Regions from separate parts of the Paenibacillus sp. KACC 21273 genome, predicted to be linked through region 2. Evidence: riboswitches for the same ligand, from Rfam matches in the RefSeq annotation. Region 2 holds a riboswitch; the other holds the start of a gene.
The links. A riboswitch is a leader RNA that binds a small molecule or an ion and turns the genes downstream of it on or off. The one in region 2 is predicted to bind cyclic di-AMP.
Positions count from the first base shown of each region.

Region 1: linked by a shared signal. The riboswitch ahead of PQ460_RS01040 (hypothetical protein) and the one ahead of kdpF (K(+)-transporting ATPase subunit F) in region 2 are both predicted to bind cyclic di-AMP.

Region 1 is NZ_CP117876.1:220,230-226,367, reverse strand. Features, by position in the region: gene PQ460_RS01065 (sodium-dependent transporter) at 1-880, opposite strand, end outside; gene PQ460_RS01060 (GNAT family N-acetyltransferase) at 979-1,548, opposite strand; gene PQ460_RS01055 (hypothetical protein) at 1,545-2,087, opposite strand; gene PQ460_RS01050 (hypothetical protein) at 2,111-2,431, opposite strand; gene PQ460_RS01045 (oxidoreductase) at 2,477-3,214, opposite strand; gene PQ460_RS01040 (hypothetical protein) at 3,296-3,691, opposite strand; cyclic di-AMP (ydaO/yuaA leader) riboswitch at 3,813-3,989, opposite strand; gene PQ460_RS01035 (hypothetical protein) at 4,401-4,859, shown strand; gene PQ460_RS01030 (universal stress protein) at 4,911-5,561, shown strand; gene PQ460_RS01025 (SDR family oxidoreductase) at 5,800-6,138, shown strand, end outside.
Region 2 is NZ_CP117876.1:3,103,773-3,109,910, forward strand. Features, by position in the region: gene kdpB (potassium-transporting ATPase subunit KdpB) at 1-606, opposite strand, end outside; gene kdpA (potassium-transporting ATPase subunit KdpA) at 735-2,405, opposite strand; gene kdpF (K(+)-transporting ATPase subunit F) at 2,425-2,505, opposite strand; cyclic di-AMP (ydaO/yuaA leader) riboswitch at 2,754-2,935, opposite strand; cyclic di-AMP (ydaO/yuaA leader) riboswitch at 2,998-3,202, opposite strand; gene PQ460_RS13490 (SMI1/KNR4 family protein) at 3,754-5,304, opposite strand; gene PQ460_RS13495 (DUF4177 domain-containing protein) at 5,513-5,716, opposite strand; gene PQ460_RS13500 (histidine phosphatase family protein) at 5,949-6,138, shown strand, end outside.

The DNA of each region.
Region 1 (6,138 bases), 2.5 Mb from region 2:
CTACCCCTTGATCCGGTTTGAGTCCATAAGAGAATACTGTAGGGAAAATAATCAGCCCTGCTAATAGTGCATAGAACAAGTCTCCTGCTCCAATAGCAAGCGCTGCTTTACCTAGTGATTGCTCTTTACGCACATAAGAACCGTACGTTAACATACAACCCATTCCAAGTGACAGCGAGAAGAACGCATGTCCTAGCGCTGTTAAGATCGAAGCCCGACTTAACTTATCAAAATCAGGTGCTAAGAAAAATTCTACCCCTGCCGCTGCTCCAGGCAACGTCAATGAACGGAACATCAATATTAGCAAAATAACCAAAAATCCTGGAATCAGAATCTTATTGTATTTCTCAATTCCGCCAGATACCCCTTTAGCTATAACGATACCTGTAATTAACATTACAACCGCTTGCCAGAACAATGGTGCATAACCACCAGCAAAATTTGTAAATGCTGCTGTAAAATCAGTATTAACATCAGACAGACTACCGCTAAAAGACAATACCGTATAATGCAATGTCCATCCTGCTACCACACCGTAATAACACATAATCAAGAAAGAAGTCACTACTGGAATCGTACCGATCCATTTCCAATGCTTCTTCCCTGTAATGTTGAAAAGCGAAGCCGCAGCATTACCCCGTCCACTTCGACCAATCGCCATTTCTGCCAATAGAATCGGTAGACCTACTACGATCAGACAAATAATAAACATTAAGAAAAATGCAGCCCCACCGTATTTACCGGTGATATAAGGGAACTTCCACATATTCCCCAGACCTACTGAACTACCAATCGCTGCCAAAATAAACCCGCTTGTTGAAAACCGTTCGATCTTACCACTGCCTGTACTTGCTGAACCTGAACCTTCTTTTTGTGCCATAGGTATACTCCTTATCAATAAAGTGAATTATGCCTATGTTACACAAAACGTTATATATTGTCCATGAAAAGAAAGTAACAAACTGAAAAAAATCATGATTATTCGTTTTTTTGCTGATTATTAAAGCAATACGAGAGCAATTGTTGCTGATCTTCATCTGTTATTTCGCGCTTACTGTACTGATCCTCTGTATATTGTGACAATATATTGTTCCAGAACGATTGAGTATGATGATTTCGTGAGGAAGCATTGGTCTGTAGTTCCCAATCGCCTCGATATTGGTCAAATACGTGAATAGCCGCTTGCTGAGCGACTCCTTGTCCACGAAATGGACGCATAACAAAAAACTCATTTAAGTAATAGTGTGCATGAGAACCATCAGGGATATAAGGAGGAGTCGCTATCAAAGCAAATCCAGCAGGCACGCCGTTCACACGAATAATCCACGGATATAGAACCCCTGGATGTCGCCACCAGATCAGAAACGCATCGCTTTGCTGGTGAAGCGTAGCATATTGTTCTTCATCAAATATGCCTTGTGAGTTCGGCTGACGTTCCCATATCTCTGACAGATCGTACAAGTAATATGGATACATATTGCATATGATATGAGCTTCTTCTTCCCGGCACAGAGTTACCTGAATATGGTTGTTCGTATCGTGATTCATCTTATTCTCCTGTCTGCATCATCTGCCGGATTCCATTTCCATTCTATAATGACATAATCGCTATATTCACGCCGTATCGTGGCTCCACAACGCTCGATATACGTATGATGTAATTTGGCATACGAGCGTTCATTTTTGAAAATATGTGCAGCCAGTAGACGATATCCTTCAGTCGCTAATGTATCTCGTAACAACGTAATCACAGGTACAGCTAATTTGAGATCTTGATAATTGAAATAAATTTGAAAATCACTGATATAGACCGCATCCAGCCCACACCCTTTTTCAGAAGGATCATCTTCTGACTCGGTAGGCTTAGCAGCTTGTGAATATGTGACCTTGAGATACCCGATCAACAACATCGAAGCAGGCGGAATGGTAGATTGATCATCCGATATAATCGTAGAACTATCTGTAGACCCTTCGAGCGCTGGTTCTGGTCTTTGCATATAGATATTTAGACTATGGGAGTGCGGTTCAAATGCAATATAAAAATCGCCAATTACACGACTGCACAGTGGAATATACCCGTCTGGCATAGAGCACTCCTACCTGTTATTCATTATTTTTGTAGAAATTGAATCGTAAATTGAATCGCTTCTAATGCTTCTTGCACAAATGCTTTATTTTCTTTTTCCCATTCATTCGGATCGTCCATAAATGAATCATCTAACCAATCTTCAAGTCCAGTCACGATTTTGCGACGTTCATTAGGTGCAGGTGCTTTTCCACGTAATGCTTGAATAGCACTGCGCATCACTTTGCAAGAAGATTGGATAAAAGGATAATCGTCTTTATCCCATGCTTTGGCATTATCCATATCGTAAAAAGCAATCCATTTTTCGATAATTGAAGCGGCTTGCTTTGGTTCTAACTGAGGCATATTGATATTCTCCATTTCTATAATTAAAAATTGAACTATAACCTACTACGATCTCGCTGATTTGCTTATCGAAGCAGAGCGACTCTGGGACTCGTCTGCGATTCGTTGCAATTGATCTGACATATATATGTGAGTACCTGACTTGGAGGTCTGAGCGATCCGATACATCGCTCGTGCAACGTCACTTGCTTCGATACCTCGATATTTGCGGAGAGGACCTATCATTAGAAATGATAATGCTTGAGAGACTACAGCACCGAATTGCTCTCCTGCGCGGCTATTTTTGCGTTTGCCTAGCAATAAAGAGGGGCGAACAATCGATAATGAAGAATAACCAACTTGTTGTAACCGTTGCTCCATATCTCCTTTGGTACGTGTATAGAAAATACTGGATTTGGGATCAGCGCCCATCGAGCTAATCACGATAAACTGCTTGGCTCCTTGTTTATACGCCACCATAGCGACAGACACAGGATACAATACATCAATCTCGATCATCTGCGCTTGCGTTCCTGCTTGCTTAATCGTTGTACCGAGACAGCAAAAAACATCATCTGCTTTCATCTCTGCTCGATAATCTTCTAATCTATGATAATCCACTACGATCTGTTGCAACTTCAGATGTTGTAGTTGTTGCACAGGTTCACGGACAAGAGCAATCACTCGTGTATATTCTGTGCTATCTAATAACTGACGCAACAACTTTTTGCCCACAAGACCTGTTGCTCCAGCGACGAGTGCTGTTTTACCGATCACAACGATCATCTCCATTCTGCGCATCATCTTGGTTCTCTATCTTCTTTATTATCAAGATATCACCGACAAATTGCAAAATAAAATGATCGTTGGATCAGCAGTCTTTTTTTATAATAAAAACGAAGCGCTACTTCCATTGGTATGAATAATATAATCTGCACCCAAACCACGATAAATTAAGCGTGATTGGCTGCCTTCTGTAATGACATATAGCTTATCAGATGTCCATGCACGACAGATCTGGATATAACGACAACATAACGGTAGACTACGTTCAAATAAATAGATTTTGCCAATATTCAATTGCGGGATACGCCATAAGTCTTGTCGCTGAGTATCTATTACTAGAATATGCTCAATGCCTATCTTTTCAAATCGAAGCTGATCTGCCTGACTGTTCACTATAATAGCAAACGGTATTTTTTTAACTTTGAGTAATTGAATAAATTGCTCCCCTGCTACTGTAGCAGGCGATACCAGTACAAATTCCTGTTCGTACTCCATGCGTGTTCGCGCTCCTCCACTCATTGTAGACAACAAAAAAAAGCCGTTAGAAGAGGACCTCTTCATCAGCTTCTAAGACAGGAGCAAAAAAAGCCCCTGATATGGCATAGATGACTGTTGTCGTCTCTCTTATTGCAGCTTACGAGGTTAGCTGACGGATTCGGAAGTAAGAGTCTCCCTACAGATAGATCAGCCTGAGCTGTCGTCTCTGATTCACCCCTGAATAGATCTGTAATACCCTGTCTATTCGTATGGTTCCCCCGCTTTCTGAAAGGTCTAGATTTAGCCTTTCAGCCATTAAGCTGTAATGAACTTGAATGAAATCATACGCCCGCCTTTTTCGTTTGTAAAGCAGTCTGAATCTTCATAAAGAGTGAATTTGAATCAATTCCTTTATCTTTTGAGCAGTATGCTCTTATTTGCATCATTCCATCCTTCTTTTTCTGCTGTTTGCGCAGTATTTATATAAACGGTTGTATCAGCGAGCATGATAGCCATTAGAACGTGATTGAGACCAATGAATCCGATTACATCGTTATTTTCAAGCATATAACGCCTATTAAAAGCTTAGATTTGATTTTACTTCTACCCTTAACGGTACTATGATTGCTAACAATATCTGACATCAAAAAAGTGTGCCGGCTACTGATTTATCTGGTTTTACTGTGTATAGAGATAGCGATTTTATTTGAAGGAGTGTAGATTTGAGATGAGTTTAATTTCGCCGATAGCGCCTGCTAGCAACACTGTATCCACGGTGGATCTGGCTACACATCATATTCATTCGATTGAAGTGTTCCAGTATGATAATCATCTGCTCGCATTACCTGATATGGATGGGTATCTGCATTGTGGGCTGTTAAAAATAGCAAGTCATGGGATTACTGGTTGGGCGGAATATTCGTTTACCGATCAGGTTCAACATTTAGACTTGGTGAAATGGTGCCGGGTATTCTCTACGCTGAAAAAATGCTCGTTACAGCAAGCACAATCTCATATCGATCAACATCATGCTAGCTGGGGAGATGTGCGTAGTCAGGTGATGGTAGAGGCTTTAACTGATCTATGCAATCGACTACAAGATCCGCCCGATGTATGGGCATCTTCTGATATACTGGTGAATCATGCTTTTTTGTTAGATTATACAATCGCGTATTATTCCTTTTAAATAATTATGGTTAATGGATCATAACTACCTCAATAAAGGAGTGTATCTAGCTTGAATTCTGAAAAGATTATGGTCTGTGTGTATTATGGACCCAATGGAGAACGATTGATCAGGCGTGGTATTCATTTATCTCAACTTATTCAGTCTCCACTTTGTGTATTAAGTGTAATCGATCAACCTCTCGATGAAATGGATCAACAACAAGAGAACTATGTAGCGTTATGGCGTAAATTAACAGAAGAAGCTGGCGGTCATTTTGTGCTTTTAGAAAGTAACGGACAAGAAGCGGCTGATATTATTACTTCTACCGCTCAACAACACGATATTACGCAACTTATTATTGGACAATCGGCTCAGACTCGCTGGCAAGAAATTATAAAAGGTTCGATCGTAAACGACCTACTGGAAAAGCTGGGAGCGATCGATCTACATATTGTAGCGGTACAGCGTATGCAAGCCCATCTCGAAGAAACCCATGAACAAGGCGTAGATGTAGACGTGATTCAGACTTCGCGCGGATACGAAATTGCGTATGAGACGCATGGTCGACCGATCATTACAGAAGGTATCTTTTTCAAAGATATGCATACAGACTTCGATAATGGATTGCTCAAATTATGTATCGACGGGCAATATCAATATCTGAAAGTATTTAAAGGCAAGTTGATTGATGAATTGGTATTGGAACCTCATTCGGTGTAATATAGCGACTGTCAATCATATATTCATTACTAGCCTGCAATCCCTTCATCTATCAAAGGGTTGCAGGTAATTTGCTATGCGATCAGGGGTATCAATTGGAATATATTTTGATTATCAAAAATTTATATTCAAAAATGTTGTTAACTATAATCTTTCTCACTGTGCTCCTTACCTAGACATGATAATGTGAAGTTGTTCCCTTCCACTATCTCATATCAATAAAGGAGTTTATTGAATTATGAAAACAGGATTTGTTGTGATTACAGGCGCGTCGTCAAGTATAGGAGAAGCTACTGCCAAACTTTTTATCGCTAAAGGACATAATGTATTGTTACTTTCTCGTCGCGAAGATCGGTTAAAAGCATTTGCTGGTCGTCAGGTGATGAAAGCGATTATTGATATTACAGATCGACCTGCTCTGGATCAAGCGATTGCAGAAGCAGAAGAACATTTCGGTCCGGTCAAAGGGATTGTGAACAATGCAGGTCGAATGTTGCTTGGTGATATTACGACTCAAGATCCAGCAGAATGGCAAGAGATGTATAATACCAATGTCATTGGACTTCTGAATGGGATG
Region 2 (6,138 bases):
GACCAGACTAATCATTCGATCCATAAATGATTCACCTGGATCGCTTGTAATACGAACAATGATCTCATCACTAATTACCATCGTTCCACCCGTTACAGAACTAAAGTCTCCACCTGCTTCTTTAATGACTGGAGCAGATTCACCTGTAATCGCAGATTCATCGACGGAAGCAAGACCTTTAATTACTTCACCATCGCCGGGAATCATTTCACCCTGTACGACTTTGACAACATCACCTTTACGAAGCTGTGTAGACGATACAGCTACTACTTGCTCACCTTCGATTCGATTTGCAATAATTTCTTTTTGCGTATTTTTCATCGAGTCTGCTTGTGCTTTGCCTCGACCTTCTGCTAATGCTTCAGCAAAGTTCGCAAAAAGTATCGTGAATAACAAAATAATGGCTACTGCTATATTGAATCCTGTTGAAACCGATTCGCCAAAAGCATTCGGTACAAAAATGAGTAATAAACTGATAATTAAACCGACTTCAACTACAAACATTACTGGATTACGTGCCATCAGTTTAGGATTTAATTTGATCACAGATTGTTGTAACGCTTTGGAGATCAAGTCCCGGCTCATCATTGATGATTTACTTTTCATTACATTGTTCCTCCACTTAGCACTTATCTGTATAAATGCTATATATTCGAATTCTATCTATAACTCATTGTGTAACAATCATTTATTTTTCTCATTTTACATCATGAGATGAGTGTATCTTTTTCTTTTTACAACGTTAGCATTTCTGCAATCGGTCCAAGTACAACTGCCGGGAAAAACGTAAGCGCACCGACTAAAATAACAGAAATAATAAACATACCGCCGAACAATGCTTGATCTGTACGCAATGTTCCGCTTGTTTCTGGAACAGGTTTTTTCGCCATTAATGACCCTGCAACAGCTAACAACGTTACCATTGAGAAATAACGACTGATAAACATAACGACACCGGTCATAATATTCCAAAACGGTGTATTATCGCCTAATCCTTCAAATCCTGATCCGTTATTCGCAGCTGATGAAGTAAATTCATACAACGCTTGTGTTAATCCATGATAACCCGGATTAGAAATCGTATCGGATTGTGTCATCACAGCTATTGCTGTTGGCGCTAATACCAATAAAGGTTGAATAAGCAATGTGACTGCAATCAGCTTCATTTCTTTACCTTCAATTTTGCGACCGAGAAATTCAGGTGTTCGTCCAACCATTAGACCGGATAAGAACACAGCAATAATGGCATACATTAGAATATTTAATAACCCTACACCAGAACCGCCAAATACCGTATTAAGCATCATATTCCCAAGTGAAATCAATCCGCCAATAGGTGTCAACGTGTCATGCATGTTATTGACAGCACCTGTCTCTGAAGCGGTTGTGACGACAGAGTAGAATGAAGATTGTGCTTCACCTAACCGTACTTCTTTCCCTTCCATCGATCCAGACTGATGTTGAATACCTAATTGATTAATCAATGGATTCCCTTGAGATTCACTAACAAGAGATACACTAAGCATGACGACAAACATCATTACCATCGACACAAATAATACTCTACCTTGTTTGGAGTTGCCAACCATTTTACCATACGTAAATGGAAGTGACATCGGCACAAGTAACATCATTAACATCTGTAACATGTTACTGAATCCGCCCGGATTTTCAAAAGGATGAGCAGAGTTGGCTCCAAAATATCCGCCACCATTGTTACCTAATTCTTTGATCGCTAGAAATGATCCTATAGGGCCGGTACCAATCTGTTGCTCTGTTCCTTGTAACGTCTGCGCAGTGATTAAAGTATGCAATGTCTGCGGTACACCTAATCCTACAAATACAATTGCCATCACAAATGCTAATGGTAACAAGATTCGTGTGATTGCTCGTACGAGATCTGTAAAGAAATTACCGAGTGGCTTACCTGTGATTCCTCTAATAAATGCAATAGCGACTGCAATCCCTGTTGCCGGCGATACAAACATCATAAAGATGATCGCTGTCATCTGTGAAAATAAAGACAATCCGCTTTCTCCGCTATAATGCTGTAAATTGGTATTTGTAATAAAACTAATCGCTGTATTAAATGCCAGATCAGGACTCATATTGGTGATCCCTGCTGGATTCATTGGTAAAATATGTTGGAAACGAAAGATCATGTACGTAATCAGCAAGATCACTGAATTACTGATCAGAACTGCTCCTGCATACTGCTTCCATGTTTGATTTTCATTTTTGATACCGCCGAACCTGTAAATCCATTTTTCTATCGGATAAAACCAACGATCCAAGCGATTGGGTTTATTTTCAAAAGCATAAGCAATATAATGTCCGGTTGGCCGAGCAATAAGTATAGCGATGATAATAGTGACTGCAATTCCGATATATGAAAAGATACTCACGATGTTCTCCCCTGACCCATTAGAATTTTTCTGGATAAATCAATGCATAACATAGATAGATTGTTAATCCACCAATAATAATCCACAGCAGCCAAGTCATCGCTCATTCCTTCTTTCTCCGATAGCTACAGATGCCCATTGCAGCAACCCGCTCAACCCTAAAGTCATGATCACCATTAAACCAATCATCAGTATATCCATCATGTGTGTAAGACTCCCTGCATTCATTTTGTAAGTAATCATTTGCTAAAAAAGGCATAAAAAAAGAAGCCTGGAGAAAAGCAGAACTTTTCCCCAGGCCTCTACAAACACGCACACTTATCGTGTACCTGCCGAGTTGCTGGTTAGGAGTTCTCCCCTATACGCTTACGGAGTTAGCTGTCGGATTCGGGCTGGAAGATCGCCCGTTCCGGTAGATACCGGAATTCACCCCATGTTGTGTAGTAACTGACTCTTCGTATCAGTTATCTTCATCAACGGTTGGTTCCCCCGCTTTTCATATGCATATGAAAATTAAGCGTTGTGACATTGTTAACATATCAAAAAACACAGAGTCGTATTACACTGTGTCAGATCGGCACAAGCTTCACACTTCTCTCCTAATCCACGCTTACGAGGTTAGCTGTCGGATTCGGGCGGTGAGAGTCGCCCTACTGCATTGTCTGACTATACCATGGTTAAGTCAGTATGCAGATTCACCCCAACGATTCACATTCCGGCTCTCACACCGTTTTGTGAAATCGCAATTTGGTTCCCCCGTTTTTCGGTTAATACCGAAAACTCAGCGATCAACAAACATTGGAAACTTCATTTATATCAGTTGCTGAATCGTATTCATCAACTGCCTGCAATGAATAATACGCCTGTCCTTGTCAACTGTAAAGCTGAGAAAAGACGCAAAAAAAGCTGTGAATCATCACAGCTTTCATTTTCAGATAACTATTGAAAAGTTATCTATCTCAAGCTCCTATTTTCTCTCTTTTTCATCGTTTATCTACTTTTTTATTTTAGTTACATGATATTGATCATTGTTTTGCAGTAAATTCTGAAAACGATTATGTCATTTGTTACGCAATATCCTATCATTTTGTCTTGTTATGTCAACCTGTATAAATTTCATAAGCAAAATGGTACAACGTGCTGATATCTGAATCAATAGCATTATATTTTTCGTATAATCAAAATTGTCTTAACATATTCTATTGAATTTATACCTAATTAGAAAATTGATAGTCAACTACATTTTTATCATTTTAGGTAAAAAATAATAAAAAAACAAAAAAAGACTCTGTCGCTTTTGAGCTATACAGAGTCTTTGGGACTGATTAGATATGATTAAAGTATCGTATTAACGTATATGACTGTGCCAGATTTCTTCTTCTTCATCTGTCATTTCGCCTACAATTTTGTGGAATTTCACATATTGAGCGAACGAGTTTTTGAGTAATTGAAATTGAGCAAATGAACCGCTAAATTGCTCTAAAGACACCGATTTGGAGATCGTTTCAATATTGCTAATTTGACAGCCACTATTCAATTCCAATTGCTTCAGATTAGGTAGATCGGCAATCGCTGAAATATCGGAAATACGAGTATCATGAATCGTTAGCATTTCTAACTGTTCACATGCTTGTAGACAACTCATATCGGCAAAATAAGCATCTTCAATATGCAGTTTGCGCAAAGATAAAGACTGACTGATCTGTTGCCAGTCTTCCGCTGTCCATGCACCAGGCGAACACACTTTCAATTCCCGTAGTCCTGAAATAGAAGATAAAGCTTCTACAGCTTCTCGGGAAGGTGAAGAAAGAGCCAGAGTCGTTAACTGTTGCATCTTCGCCAAAGGCGTATAATCTTGAATACGTGTATCGGTACAATCCAGATTACATAGATGCGGTAACGTTGCTAAAGGATCTAAATCTTCAATCAACGTCCCTTCTAAATTAACAATTTGCAAATAAGGCAGTCCACGTAATGGAGTAAGATCACGAATCGGATTGCGAACAAGATATAATTTTTTGAGTTCTCGACAATTTGCAAGCGGTCGAATATCTTGAATCTCATTTACACTTAAAATTAATTCACGTACCTCATGACAACGTTCAAGTGGTGTAATATCTGTAAGCTGTTCACGAATCAAAAAGATTTGATGAGCATGGATAAACTCTTCGACCGTATTTGATTTGTTGATAATACGCTCTTGCCAGTCTTGATCTAATTGTTGGAACCATTCTTGTAACGGAATCTCAGGCTCATCAGAAGGTGTATTGGTTTTGGGTAGATCGGCTAACGCATATGCCTGTGCATCTTTGAGCATACGTGATTGTTCGTTGCGACCGTACATCCAATACTTGAATCCATCATCTTCTTCGACAGTGTAATTTCCATGACGCACCGTATCACGCATAAAATGAATAAATTCACCCAGACTACGGGCAATCACATACTTCATTTCTTCATCACGTCCAAAGTTAATCACCTGTCCGACTACTCCATGTTCTGCTGGAGCCAAATCGATCCCTAGATGATTCCCTCCGCCATCATGGCAAAACGGAATCCAATTGCGGTTGATATACTGCTCTTTGATCCAACCGGATGGAATCGAATAATGATCTCCCATCGTCTGATATTCAGGCTCTAGCTCAGACCATATTTTCCACTCGCTAATCATTTCTTCTAGACTCAAAAATTGCAAACCAAAAAAGAATCCCGGACCACTACGAGACTCCCCATTGTGTATATGATACAGTTCTTTAAGATCATCCGGGAAAGAGACACCTATAGTATGTTCAGCCTGCTCTATTTCTTCATCTCCAGCCGAAGCTTTTAATGATTCTTCAAGACTGTTCAATTCTGGTCGTAATATGGATTTGATTTCTTCTAACCATGTTCCGATCATTGTTGTTTCCTCCTGTTCCATGAGGCTTTCTTTGTGCTCATGATCATCGTTCTATGTTAAAGTATACCGTTCCTTATTCCGTATACCTAATTTTGCAAAGATAACATCACCTAAAATATAACATGTATGAACCGATATTAAAGGTAAAGATCATCATTTATCAAAAAGGGCTAGACCAGTATGTACTTTAGATATAGCTCTAACAACATTAATCGAGCAAAGCGCTTCGTTTAAAAATTAAAATAATTTCTCGTGAACCGCCCTGTGCAAGACTGGTATCAAATGTCGATACAAGCTCCCATCCATCAAATCCATAGGCGTTTAATTGCTCTTGTAGTTCTGCATCATCTACTTTGCCACCTAGAAAGCCTCCAGCGTGTAATTTGACTGTACGATATTCCCATTGACTCATTATATTCTTCCTTTCTTTTACCAAATTCATCTTAGATTATAAGCTTACGACTAAATATACACGATTACGTGTCAGGTTTCAAAACGTTGCCTTACAGTAGTATACTTTTATTTTAAAATAAATAGCGAATAGTGTCCCTTCATTGCACGACTATGTTAAACTTAAATTATCTACTTATTTTTTGTACAGGAACAGCACGACCATACTATTGTGGAGGAATTATACAAGACTCATGACGAAGATAATCGGACTTGTCCGCCATTTTAAAGTAAATAAAGAGTTTCCTCTTCGCCAATTTGTTACAGTGAGTGAACTGATCGCCTGGCTAGAAGAGTATGATATCGCTGATATTCACGATGGTACAACAGATCTACGTGGATTCAATTGGGAGAAATGTTTTGCAAGCGATCTACCGCGTGCGA